One region of the Caballeronia sp. INML1 genome, then DNA from elsewhere that is predicted to be linked to it. Evidence: predicted binding sites of a transcription regulator. Region 1 holds the regulator's gene; the other holds the start of a gene.

Region 1 (6,906 bases):
CCTGCTCCAGCCCGTTGGCGCCGCCTTCGGCGAGGGGCACGAGCGCGACTTCGAAGCTGCCGCCCGCCATCGACAACTCCTGCATGCCGGCGGTGACTGCTTTCGAGAGATGCTTCGCGGCCTTCGCGCGCGCCTTCGACAGCACGTTGGCGTGCGCGAGATATTCGCCTTTCGCTTTGTCCGCTGCGGCGTTGAGCGCGTCGAGATCGGCGGCGGCGTCGAGTTCGGCGAGCTGGCGGCGGCGCGCTTCGTGTTCCTCGGGCAGCGTTTCGGGCTGAAGGCGGAACTTGCGTGCCGTCGAGTGAAGCTGATCCATGCGCCTTTCGACTTGCGCGAGCCGGTCGGGATCGAGTTCGAGCCGCTGCGCGTAATGCGACAGCGAATACGACGCCTCCTGCAACTGGATCTCCGCCGGTTCGAGCGACGCGAGCACGTCATTAAGCGCGGGATCGATATCGGCGAGGCCGCGCACCTTCGAGATGATCGTGCCGAGCTGCGAAATCATGGCCTCGTCGGACTCCGAAAGCGCGCCGAGCGCGCCCTGCACGCCGTCGATGAGACTCGCCGAATGCGACAGCCGATGATGCTCCGCGCTCACTTCTTCCCATTCGCCCGGTTGCGGCGCGAGTTTGTCGAATTCGCTCAGTTGCCACGCGAGGCGTTCGCGCTCCAGTTGCAGCTCGCGGTCGCGGCTTTGCGCGGCCTCGACGGCCTGCTGCGCGTCGCGCATGGCCCGCCACGCGCGACTCACCGCGCCGGCGGTGTCGAGCAACTGCGCGTGCGTGTCGAAGAGTTCGCGCTGCGCGTCGGGACGCATCAGCAACTGATGCGCGTGCTGCCCGTGGATGTCGACGAGCATTTCACCCACTTCGCGAAGCTGCGCGAGCGTCGCGGGCGTGCCGTTAATGAACGCGCGGGAGCGGCCGCCCGAATCGATCACCCGGCGCAGCATGACCGAGTCGCTGTCTTGCGCCAACGCGTGCTCGTCCAGCCAGCGCGTCACCAAAGGATGGGTGCCGAACTCCGCGGTGATATCGGCGCGCGCCTGGCCCGTGCGCACGACACTCGCGTCGCCGCGGGCGCCGAGCGTGAGCGCGAGGGCGTCGATCAGGATCGACTTGCCCGCGCCGGTTTCTCCCGAAAAGACCGTGAAACCTGGATCGAAATCGATATCCAGCGTGGCGACGATGACGAAATCTCGAATGGAAAGATGACGGAGCATGGACGCTTCGGGAAAGGGGAAGACGAGAAGTTAGTTCAGAGCGAAGAGGCGTCCTGCGACGGATGCTCGTTCCAGTGCAGCTTCTTGCGCAGCGTCGCGTAAGTGCTGTAGCCGACCGGATGCAGCACCGGCACCGTGTGCTTCGAGCGCCGCACTTCGATCGCGTCGTTCAATTCGACGGCGGTGAAGGACTGCATGTCGAAATTCACGTTGACGTCCCGTCCGCCGATGATCTGGATGGTCACCTTCGAATCGTCAGGCAGCACGATCGGACGGTTCGACAGCGAATGCGGCGCGATCGGCACGAGCACAAAGCCTTGCAACTGAGGATGAAGAATCGGCCCAGCCGACGACAGCGCGTAAGCGGTCGAGCCCGTCGGCGTCGCGACGATCAGGCCGTCCGAGCGCTGGTTGTACATGAAGTGGCCGTCCACCGACACGCGCAGCTCCGCCATGCCGGAAAAGCCGCTGCGATTCACCACGACGTCGTTGAACGCGAGTGCGTGATAGATCGGCTTGTCGTCGCGCACGATGCGCGCTTCGAGCAGGCTGCGCTCCTCGCGCTCGAACTGGCCGGCGAGCAGTTGCGGGACGATTTCCTGCATCGCCTTGAGCGGAATGTCCGTGATGAAGCCGAGCCGCCCGTGATTCACGCCGATGAGCGGCGTCTTGTAGGGTGCGAGCTGTCGGCCGATGCCGAGCATGGTGCCGTCGCCGCCGAGCACGATTGCGACGTCCGCGCGCGCACCCATCTCCGCGATGGACAGCGCGGGAAACTCCGTCACACCGACGTCTTTCGCGGTGCCCGCCTCGAACACGACCTCGAAGCCTTGCTGCGCAAGAAGACCGGCGAGCGATCTCAGCGGCGCCTCGATGCCTGGCGTGTTGGTGCGCCCCACGAGGGCGACGGTCTTGAATTGGCCAATTTCCATGCCGGCATTACACCATAGTCAGAGATCGAAAAGAACCGTGGGCGAGGTTGGACGGTCGTGCTGCGACGGGACCGCGCGACGTTGCGCGGCACGCCCGTCGATTCTCGCTAGAATGGAGCGGACGTTGAACGCAGCGCACGCGGCGCGGCTCGCCGCCCCCCGACTCGTTGAGCTAAAATTTCCCCATGCTAGACCCACGTGCACAAACCCTCCTCAAGACGTTGATCGAGCGCTATATCGCCGAAGGTCAGCCGGTCGGTTCGCGCACGCTATCACGCCATTCCGGTCTCGAACTGAGTCCCGCGACGATCCGCAACGTGATGTCGGATCTCGAGGAGCTCGGCCTCGTCGCGAGCCCGCATACGTCGGCGGGACGTATTCCCACGCCGCGCGGCTACCGGCTCTTCGTCGATACGATGCTGACTGTAGAAGCGCCGCAAGACGAAGCCATGACCACTGCGGTCAAGACCCGGCTGCAGGGCGAGGAGCCGCAGAAAATCGTCGCCGCGGCGGCGAGCGTGCTGTCCAATCTGTCGTCGTTCGCGGGCGTCGTGCTCACGCCGCGCCGCAGCCACATGTTCAAGCAGATCGAGTTCATGCGGCTGTCCGACAAGCGTATTCTGCTCATCATCGTGACGCCCGAGGGCGATGTCCAGAACCGCATGATGGCGACGCAGCGCGACTACTCGCCGTCGCAGCTCGTCGAAGCCTCCAATTACATCAACGCGCATTTCGCGGGCCTGTCCTTCGACGAAGTGCGCCGGCGCCTGCGCGAGGAAATCGATCAGTTGCGCGGCGACATGACCGCGCTCATGCAGGCGGCCGTGGTCGCGAGCACCGCCGAGACGGATCCCACGGACACCGTACTCATTTCCGGCGAGCGCAACCTGCTCGAAGTGGCGGACCTTTCGTCCGACATGGCGCGGCTGCGCAAGCTTTTCGATTTGTTCGACCAAAAGACGAGCCTCCTGCAATTGCTGGATGTTTCGAGCCACGCGCAAGGCGTGCAGATTTTCATCGGCGGCGAGTCGAATCTCGTGCCGATCGAGGAAATGAGCGTCGTGACGGCGCCGTACGAGGTCAACGGGAAGATCGTCGGCACGCTCGGCGTGATCGGCCCGACACGCATGGCCTACAACCGCGTGATTCCGATCGTGGACATCACCGCGCGCCTGCTCTCGATGTCGCTCAGCCACCAGTAACGCCATCTTGGCGCGGCACGCAAGGCTGCGCCACTAGGCCATTCGGCCAATGATGCGCTCGTGGACCCGCCGCTATAATGGTCTTCACCTTTTCGACGTCCCTTCCGGCCCGCTTGCCCTATGCGTTTCGACCTCGAGTTGCCCTCGCAGCCCAGCGCTTCCCATCGCGTCGCGGTGCTGCTGATCAATCTCGGCACCCCGGACGCGCCCACGCCGCGGGCGGTGCGCAAGTATCTGGCGCAATTCCTTTCCGATCCGCGCGTCGTCGAAATACCTTCGATCGTGTGGCAGGTCATTCTGCGCGGGCTGATCCTGCCGTTTCGCGGACGCGCGTCGGCGAAGAAATACGCTCAAGTATGGATGCCCGAAGGCTCGCCGCTGCGCGTGCATACGGAAAAGCAGGTCGAGGGCCTGCGGCGGCTGTTCGCGGCGAACGACTATCACGTGATCGTCGACTATGCGATGCGCTACGGTTCGCCCGGCATCGGCGCAATGCTGAATCAGCTGAAGCTCGAAGGCGCCGATCGCATCCTTCTCTTGCCGATGTATCCGCAATACTCATCGTCCACGACAGCCACCGCGTTCGACGATGCCTTTACCGCGCTCAAGCGCGTGCGCAATCAGCCGGAAATCCGCACGATCCGCCACTACGCGGATCATCCGGCATACATCGCCGCGCTTGCGGAGCAGGTGCGCGACTACTGGCGGCATCACGGCCAGCCGGATTTCGCCGCGGGCGACAAGCTCGTCCTGAGCTTCCACGGCGTGCCGAAGCGCACGATGGATCTCGGCGATCCGTATCACGACCAATGCCAGTTGACCGGCTCGCTGCTCGCGTCCGCACTTGGGCTCACGCCGGTGGAGTGTCGCGTGACGTTCCAGTCGCGCTTCGGCCGCGCGGAGTGGCTTCAGCCGTACACTGCGCCGACGGTCATGGAGCTCGGCGCAGGCGGCGTCGCGCGCGTGGACGTGTTCTGTCCCGGCTTCACGGCGGATTGCCTCGAAACGATCGAGGAAATCGGCATCGAGGTGCGTGACGAATTCCTGAAGGCTGGCGGCAGGCATTTCCACCGGATTCCCTGTCTGAACTCGGCTTCCGCGTGGATCAAGGCGCTCGGCGAGATTGCCGCGCAGCATCTGCAGGGATGGCCCGTACAGTCCGTGCAGCCGCTCACCGCGGTGGCCTGAACAAGGCTTTTCAAGCATTCACCGATGAATCACAAAATTTCGACGGAACCTGGCGCGCGTTTGCGCATCGATAAGTGGCTTTGGGCAGCGCGTTTCTACAAAACGCGTTCGCTTGCGAGCGATGCGGTGGAGAAGGGCCGCGTGAAGGTCGGCGGGGCGAATGTAAAGCCGTCGAAGGATGTGCGCGTCGGCGATATCGTCGAGATCGACATCGAGGGGCTCGTCTGGCAGGTCGAAGTACTCGGGTTGTGCGACGTGCGCGGCCCGGCCACGGTCGCGCGAATGCTCTACGCCGAGACCGAGGACGGCCGGGCGAAGCGCATGGCCGAGGCCGAGCGTCGCAAGACGTTCCGCGAACCCGCCGCCGGCATGCAGGGCAGGCCAACCAAACGAGACCGGCGGATCATCGACAAATTTTCTCGTTCGGATTGAAGTAGCTTTCGATGGTCGCGTGAACGCCGCCGTACTCGGTGTTACGGTCGGTCACGACGCCGGACATGCAGATGGTGGTCGTTCCCGCGACGAGTACCAGGGCGACCACCGCAATAGCAAAGGTCAGTTTCATGGTACCCCCGGAGAACGGGTTGCCCGGTCAGAAAGCGGCCGGTTCAGGAAACGGGCAAGGGCTGAAAGCGGGTTGAAGCAATACGTAGGATTAGGGTAAACGTGCGTCTGCAGTGCTTCGTTGAAGTGTAGGCCAGTCAGGGCTTTCCCTCAATCTCTAAATTGCGCGGTGCGGCGAAGCGTGGGTTACAGGCCATTTCGTGCCATCGAGGGCCGGAAACTAGTCGCAAAAATTCGCCTTTAAAGCTTGAAAATGCGTTCGACGCCCCAATTTCCGGCGCTAGTGCGAAAGACGCGATCTCAACTCTGTTCGCCGCTTTCGCAGCCGATTCTACTCAACAGCAATTCATATTGAGCGACATGGAAAACACGCAAGAAAATTCAGCGAGCCAGAACCCCACGCCCGCCGACGATAACGCGCGCCAGGCCGCAGACACGACCAGCACGGCTCAGGCCGCGCCGGCAGACGCGGCCGCCGCGCCGCAAACGGCGCCGAACGAGGCCGAGGCGGCGTTGGCCGAGGCGCAGGCGACCATCGCGGCGCTGAAGGAAGATTTCCTGCGCGCCAAGGCCGAGACGGAAAACGTGCGCCGCCGCAGCCAGGAAGATGTCGCGAAGGCGCATAAATTTGCCATCGAAAATTTCGCGGAAAACTTGTTGCCCGTGCTTGACAGTCTCGAAGCGGCGCTTTCGGATCAATCCTCGGACCTCGCCAAGGTTCGCGAAGGTGTCGAACTGACGCTGCGTCAGCTGACGGGCGCCTTGGAGAAAGGCCGCGTCATCGCGTTGAATCCTGTCGGCGAGAAATTCGATCCGCATCGTCATCAGGCCATTTCGATGGTTCCGGCCGAGCAGGATCCGAACACCGTCGTGACGGTGCTTCAGAAGGGCTATGTGATCGCCGATCGCGTGCTGCGTCCGGCGCTCGTGACCGTCGCCGCGCCGAAATAACGCATCCGGAGCGATCATGGCCAGCGTGCTCGTCGATTCGGCCGCTTTTGCGGTGGTCCTCGACATGCAGGCGCTCGATGAAGCCGGTTTCTCGACGCCGGTCTTGCATCGGCGGGCGACGAGCTGGCCGTGGTGTTCTTCTGGGGCCGCGACTGCTTCAATTGCGAGATCGCCGAAAAAGCGATGCTCGCGAAGCCCGATGCGATCCGCGCGCTCGGCCTGAAATGGTTCCATAGCAACGTGTACGCGCATCGCGAACTCAGCCGGCGGTTCATGCTGCACGGCGTGCCGACCTGGTTCTTGTTTCATCGGGGCAAACGGCTCGGCCGGGTGACCGGCTGGCATGGACTCGCTCAGTTCGAAACGGCAGTCAAGGCGGCCCGTGAGAAGATCGGCGCCGCGCAAAAAAAGTTATAGACCGCATCGCGTTCAGGGTCTTGAAATCGAAACTGACGCTCTTATCTTGCGTACAGGTATGAATTTTGGGCGTTCGGCCCGGTAAATCGGCAAAAGCCGGCGTCAGGCACGACACACCGCCGCCGCAACGCCACTGCGATCAAAGCTAGGAGAGTATAAAAAATGGGCAAAATCATCGGCATCGACCTCGGCACCACGAACTCGTGCGTGGCGCTGATGGAAGGGAACCAGGTCAAGGTCATCGAGAACTCGGAAGGCGCGCGCACCACGCCGTCGATCATCGCTTACATGGATGACAACGAGATTCTCGTCGGCGCGCCTGCCAAGCGCCAGTCGGTCACCAATCCGAAGAACACGCTGTATGCGGTCAAGCGCCTGATCGGCCGCCGCTTCGACGAGAAGGAAGTGCAGAAGGACATCAACCTGATGC
Region 2 (6,906 bases), 170 kb from region 1:
TGGTTTAAAGTCGATTACATGAGTTTCACCCAGCCCGCCTCCCTCCGAATTATTCCGGGCCGCCTAGCGCGGCCCCTATCGCTACGTCTAGCGTAAGTCGCCAGATGTAGCGCCGCGCGTCGCAAGGCGCCCGGTCCTGCCAGAAGTCCCAGTAGTTCCTTTTCTTACCACCTGTAGTCGTCAGCTTTTCGTTCGCGCATCCCGCGAAACGGAAACGCGAGGGTCAAATGCACGTTGCTCCGCGCACGTTCACGTTGGTCACAGGCGTCACCGTCGCTGGTGATCCCGGGACACGCGCGCGCCGCTCCGTCTCACGTGCATCCCGCCACGCCCGGCCAGCCGCCGGACACGGCCTCTCTCGCAGGCGCTACGCAAACTGTCCGAAGAGAGATCGACGATCATGATGCCGAACCCCGCCGAGAAATACCGCCCGTTTCCGCAAGTCCGTCTGAATGGCCGTCGCTGGCCGACCCGCACGATCGAGAAGGCGCCCATCTGGATGAGCACCGATCTGCGCGATGGCAACCAGTCGCTCATCGAACCGATGAGCATTGCCGCGAAGCTCGAGTTCTTCGAGATGCTGGTGAAAATCGGGTTCAAGGAAATCGAGGTGGGATTCCCGTCGGCGTCGCAGACCGATTTCGATTTCGTGCGCATGTTGATCGACGAAAAGCGCATTCCGGACGACGTGACCATCGAAGTGCTCGTGCAGTCGCGCCGCGAGCTGATCGAGCGCACGTTCGAAGCGGTCGAGGGCGCGAGCAAGGTGATCGTGCATCTCTATAACGCGATCGCGCCGTCGTTCCGCAAGATCGTGTTCAATCAGTCGAAGGACGAAGTGAAGGCGCTCGCCGTCGAAGGCACGCGCCTCATCAAGGAATGCGCGGCCGCGCGGCCTCAAACGCACTGGATCTATCAATACTCGCCCGAGACCTTCAGCATGACGGAGTTGCCGTTCGCGCGGGAAGTGTGCGACGCGGTCGCGCAAATGTGGCGTCCGACGCCCGATCACAAGATGATCGTGAACCTGCCCGCGACGGTCGAAGCGGCGATGCCCAACGTGTTCGCCGATCAGGTCGAGTGGATGGACCGCAACATGGGCTTTCGCGACAGCATCGTGCTGTCAGTGCATCCCCATAACGATCGCGGCACGGCGGTCGCCGCGGCGGAAATGGCGGTGCTCGCGGGCGCGGACCGCATCGAAGGATGCCTTTTCGGCAATGGCGAGCGCACCGGCAATGTCGATCTCGTCACGCTCGCGATGAATCTCTACACGCAGGGCATCGACCCGGGGCTCGATTTCTCCGATATCGACGCCGTGCGCCGCGTCGTCGAGCGCTGCAACCAGATTCCGGTGCATCCGCGTCATCCGTATGCGGGCGACCTCGTGTTCACCGCATTTTCGGGTTCGCATCAGGACGCGATCCGCAAGGGTCTCGCGCAGCGCGTACCGGGCACGATGTGGGAAGTGCCCTATTTGCCGATCGATCCCGCCGATCTCGGCCGCAGCTACGATGCCGTGATTCGCGTGAACAGCCAGTCCGGCAAGGGCGGCTCGACTTTTCTGCTCGAACGCGGGCTCGGCTTCACGCCGCCGCGCCGCGTGCAGATCGAGTTCAGCCACGCCGTGCAGCAGATCACCGATGCATCCGGCGCCGAAATCGGCGGCGACGCGATCTGCGAGCTCTTCAAGCGCGAATATTTCGATGCCGGCGGGCCGGTTTCGCGGGTCGATGTATCGACGTTGTCGGTGTTCGGAAAGCGCGTCACGGTTGCACCGCCGGCGAGCACGACGAGCGGCGATGCCTACGCGCAGACGGTCGCCGCAGCGCTCGGCGTGGACGCGAACGTGAACTGGTTCGAGACGGCCGTGACGGCGAGCGGCGACACGGCGGCGTTCGTCGGCTGCCGCGTCGGCGAGGGCCAGACGCGCTTCGGCGTCGCCGTACATGCGAATCCGGCGCTCGCAGTCGCCGATGCGGTCGTGAGCGCAGTGAACCGCTCCGGGCGCGTCGCAGAGAATGTGCGGCAGGACGAAGCCGTAGAAGCCTGACGAACGGCGCGCGTGGCTATTCGAGTGCCACGCGCGTCGCCTGCAGCGCGAGCAGTTGCCATTGGCCCTCGGTCTGCACGTGGACGGCGGTATAGGCGATCGGAAATAGCAGCGCGCCGTTCTTCGATTCCATCTCGACCAGCGCGCGGCCCGAGACGAGGCACGTATCGCGGCCGGCGGGCAGCACGTCCTGCGACTGAATCTCGATCTGCCGGTAACGGCGGCGACCTGCGGTGATCGCGTCGATGAACTGGCGCTTCGTCTCCCGCTTGCCGTTCGTATGGACGTAGCTGACGTTTTCGGCCAGCAGCGCGTCCAGCGCCGGGCCGTCGCCGTCGACCATCGCACGGAAGCGGTCGCGCTCGAGGCCGCGAATGGCCTCAATGGTTTTTGCCGGCATCTGTCGAGTCCCCTTGTGTCGAGGAACCGATGCACCGGCGCCTCGTCAGAAGTTGTATTGCAGATATAGCTGGCTGAAATTTATACCAGGATTCGGCTCTTTGATACCGCCGTTCGACAGATGCTGGAAGCGAAAGCCCGCCTGATAGTTCTGCTTCGCGCCGAAGATCATGCCGACGCCCACCATGTCGGCGAACTGGAACGCCGTCGCGACGGAGAAATCCTCCGTGATGCGCGTATGCGAAAGCAGCCGCACGCCGACGCCCGCCTCGATGAACGGCCGGAAATAGCCGGAGCTTTTTACGAAGCGCACGACCGGCGTAATGCCGAATTCCCAGATGTTCGGGTGGACGGCATTGTCCTCGGTCGTGTGCCAGTAGGACACGTGACCTTCGCCGATGAGCGTGAAGTGGAACCCGCCGATCTCCCACCACGTGAGGCCAGGATCCCAGGCCACGCCGAGGTCGGCTTTCTTGATGTCGCGATCGGCGACGCCGCCTGCAATCTGAAGGCCGAATCGATCAGCATGCGCTGCCGCCGACGCCAGGCCGAACGCCGTGCAGATCGCCACGCGGGAAAGCGTGCGATGCCACGAACTCTTGTGTTTATGCATGAGCACCCCATGTTCTCGGATGACGGGCGTGTTTCACGAAGAGCATTGTCTCGCCGAATTCTAGTGACCTTTTTCAGTACTTGCAGGAAACGCAGCCGGCCACCCGGTTTGTTGAATTTTCTTTCGCCCGAGCGCGTAAGAGCGGTAAAGAATTCGACGCATGCCCTGTACCGGTAGATTCTTCCGTTTATGATGCAACGGACTGTCCTATTGATCCCGCAAATTCGATAGTATTTGTGGGAACTCTCACATTCCCCTCTCCTCTAACACTTAGCACTCGTTGAACCGGAGTGCTAATATCATGTCTGACTTCCGCTGCTGTTAAGCGGCGAATGAATTGTTGATAAGGAGCTTATGAGCGTGACCAATGCGATGACCCTACCGAATGTTGTGAACTCGGCACCTGCCAAGGCATCTTCGGCAGGCGCGCTGACGTACGCACAGTCGTCGATGCTGACCGGCCAGATCGGCAACATCGATTCATACATACAAGCAGTGAACCGTATTCCGATGCTTTCGCCGGCAGAGGAACGTCAGTACGCCACCGAGTTCCGCGAGCAGGGCAACCTGAACGCCGCGCGTCAGCTTGTGCTTTCGCACCTGCGCCTCGTCGTGTCGATCGCCCGTAACTATCTAGGTTACGGACTGCCGCACGCGGATCTGATCCAGGAAGGCAATATCGGTCTGATGAAAGCCGTGAAGCGCTTCGACCCCGAGCAAAACGTGCGCCTGGTGTCGTATGCAATGCACTGGATCAAGGCCGAGATTCACGAGTACATCCTGCGCAACTGGCGCATGGTGAAGGTCGCAACGACGAAGGCGCAGCGCAAGCTGTTCTTTAACCTGCGCAGTCACAAGACGAGCCATTCGGCGTTCACGCCGGACGAGATCGACGGTCTCGCCAACGAGTTGAAGGTGAAGCGCGAGGAAGTGGCGGAGATGGAAACCCGCTTGTCGGGCGGCGATATCGCCCTCGAAGGGCAGGTCGAGGACGGCGAGGAAGCGTTCGCGCCCATCGCCTATCTGGCGGACTCGCACAACGAGCCGACTAACGTCATTGCAGCGCGCCAGTTCGACAAGCTGCAAAGCGACGGCCTTGCCGAAGCGCTCGAATCGCTGGATGAGCGCAGCCGCCGCATCATCACGGCGCGCTGGCTCGACGTGCAGGACGACGGTTCGGGCGGCAAAACGCTGCATGAACTGGCGGACGAGTTCGGCGTATCGGCGGAGCGTATTCGCCAGATCGAGGCGAGCGCAATGAAGAAGATGCGCTCGGCGCTGCACGACTTCGCGTAACACCTGACTGTGTCGTAACAAAAATTGCAAAGCCCGCCGTCGATGAGACGGCGGGCTTTTTCTTTGACCTTGCGCGAAAAGCAAACGGCACCCAGAGGGTGCCGCCCGCTTTCAAGCATGGTCTATTGCATCACGCCGGCATCGGCGCTGCACCGCCGCCGCTACCCGACAAGCGCGAGGAAAGCTGCGTGGCATAACGCTGCGCCGCCGCGCCCACGACGATGTGGAACGTATCGGCCGACACCCACGCCACATCCAGCGACGACAAACGCTGACGATCCACCGACGACGGATCACGCACGACCACGCGCAGGCGCGTCTGGGCGACCGCATCGAGCGATGCGACATTGGTCGCGCCGCCGAACACGGCGAGCCAGCGGAACGGGTCCGGATCGAGCGGGCCGGGCGTCTGATCGACGCTCACCGCTGCCACGGCCGGTTGCGCCGGCGTCGACGATGCGGGCGTTGCGCCGCGCGTCGACGAGTGCTCGAGCTCGCTGCGGATTTCATCGGCGATCAGGTCCGCTTCCGGTCCGATGATCACCTGCACGTTGGTCGCGCCGCGCTTGAGCACGCCACGCGCGCCGATGGTCTTCAACTGCGGCTCCGACACTTTCTCCGAATCCACCACCGACAAACGAAGACGCGTCGTGCAGGCATCGACGAGCGTCAGGTTGGACGCGCCGCCGAGCGCCGCGACGTACTTTGCAGCGCGCGTGTTCGATGCCGCCACCGCCGCGCCCGGAACCGGCGGAATCAGGCCGCCTGCGACGGTCGTGTCGGCGTCGGTTTGCGCATCGGTCGTGGCCGGCTCGCGGCCCGGCGTCGCCATGTTGAACTTGCGGATGAAGAAGCGGAACAGACCGTAGTAGATGATGAAGTAAACGACGCCGACGACGAGCGCCATCCAGCCGCGCTGCGACAGGCCGTAGTTCAGCACGTAATCGATCGCGCCCGCCGAGAACGTGAAGCCCAGATGGATGCCGAGCGCCGAGCAGATAGCGAGCGACAGGCCCGTCAGCACCGCGTGGATCGCGTAGAGAACCGGCGCGAGGAACATGAAGCTGTACTCGATCGGCTCGGTCACGCCCGTCAGGAACGCGGTCAGTGCCATCGAGAACAGCAGGCCGCCGACGATCGCGCGGCGCTCCTTCGGCGCCTCATGGAACATCGCGAGGCAGGCTGCCGGGAGGCCGAACATCATGATCGGGAAGAAGCCGGTCATGAAGCCGCCCGCGGTCGGATCGCCCGCGAAGAAGCGATGCAGGTCGCCATGCACCACCGCGCCGCCGCCGGGCGGCGTGAACGAGCCGAACACGAACCACGCGAGCGAGTTGATGATGTGGTGAAGACCCGTCACGAGCAGGATCCGGTTCAGCACGCCGAACACGAAGGTGCCGAGCGCGCCGGCCGTCGTCAGCCAGTTGCCCGCGGCGTCGATGGCCGCCTGCACCGGCTGCCAGACGTAGCCGAACACGATGCCGAGTATCAGACACGCGACGCCCGTGACGATCGGCACGAAGCGCTTGCCGCCGAAGAACGCCAGATACTCGGGCAGCTTGATGTCCTTGTACCGGTTGTACAGATAGCCCGCCACCACACCGGCGATGATCCCCGACAGCACGCCCATGTTGAGCTTGTCGTTGATGTCCTTCATCACGGCCACTTCGATGAGGTAGCCGATCGCGCCGGCGAGACCCGCCGTGCCGTTGTTGTCCTTCGCGAAACCCACCGCCACGCCGATCGCGAACAGGAGCGGCAGGTTGGTGAAAATCGCATCGCCGGCGTCGGCGATCATCTTGATGTTGAAGACGTCGGGCTGGCCGAGACGCAGAAGCAGGCCGGCCACCGGTAACACGGCGATCGGCAGCATCAGCGCGCGACCTAGTCGCTGCATCTTTGCAAACGGGTTGGCGTCCATCGGGTTCTCCAAAAATATAAGTCTTGTCGTTACTGCTTCGGGGATTGCTGGGATTGAAGGATCCGCGAATCCGTCTATGGCTTCGAACGGGACCAGGGCGGGCGCCGAGGCGCCAGCTCTGGTCGACGAATCGGACGCTCAGTCCTGCGGCCAGATTTCGCGGCTTGCCGCTCTTACTGCCTGCGCCGATTCGAGCGCGAGGCAGTCCTCGGCGCGCTGGCGGCACAGTTGGTAATCGAGATTGCGCACGCGCGCCTTGATGCCGGGCACGGACCCCGGATCGACCGACAACTCGGTCACGCCGAGGCCGACGAGCAGGGGCGCCGCGACCGGATCGCCGCCGAGCGCGCCGCACACGCCGACCCATTTGCCGTGCTTTTCCGCGCCTTGCACCGTCGCCTTGATGAGGCGCAGCACAGCGGGATGCAGGCCATCGGACTGCGCGGCGAGATCGGGCTGGCAGCGGTCCATCGCGAGCGTGTACTGCGTGAGATCGTTGGTGCCGATCGAGAGGAAATCCGCGTGTTTCGCGAGTTGATCCGCGAGCAGCGCCGCCGACGGCACTTCGATCATCACGCCCACTTCGATCGGCTCGGTTCGGCCCGCTTCGCGCGCCAGTTCGTC

Evidence for each region. The regulator HrcA, encoded in region 1, represses chaperone genes, less so after heat shock. The targets are predictions, from matches to a motif close to TTAGCACTCNNNNNNNNNGAGTGCTAA.
Region 2: the regulator HrcA is predicted to act here: its motif matches at 3,336-3,362, upstream of rpoH (RNA polymerase sigma factor RpoH).

The regions. Positions count from the first base shown of each region.
Region 1 is NZ_JALQDT010000004.1:224,866-231,771, forward strand. It holds gene recN (DNA repair protein RecN) at 1-1,222, opposite strand, end outside; gene NCR38_RS02065 (NAD kinase) at 1,258-2,154, opposite strand; gene hrcA (heat-inducible transcriptional repressor HrcA) at 2,340-3,356, shown strand; gene hemH (ferrochelatase) at 3,477-4,544, shown strand; gene NCR38_RS02080 (RNA-binding S4 domain-containing protein) at 4,569-4,976, shown strand; gene NCR38_RS02085 (hypothetical protein) at 4,948-5,109, opposite strand; gene grpE (nucleotide exchange factor GrpE) at 5,469-6,059, shown strand; partial or broken gene NCR38_RS02095 (thioredoxin family protein) at 6,076-6,476, shown strand; gene dnaK (molecular chaperone DnaK) at 6,639-6,906, shown strand, end outside.
Region 2 is NZ_JALQDT010000004.1:53,743-60,648, reverse strand. It holds gene leuA (2-isopropylmalate synthase) at 401-2,053, shown strand; gene NCR38_RS01295 (nuclear transport factor 2 family protein) at 2,070-2,453, opposite strand; gene NCR38_RS01290 (acyloxyacyl hydrolase) at 2,499-3,065, opposite strand; gene rpoH (RNA polymerase sigma factor RpoH) at 3,426-4,361, shown strand; gene nagE (N-acetylglucosamine-specific PTS transporter subunit IIBC) at 4,492-6,282, opposite strand; gene ptsP (phosphoenolpyruvate--protein phosphotransferase) at 6,421-6,906, opposite strand, start outside.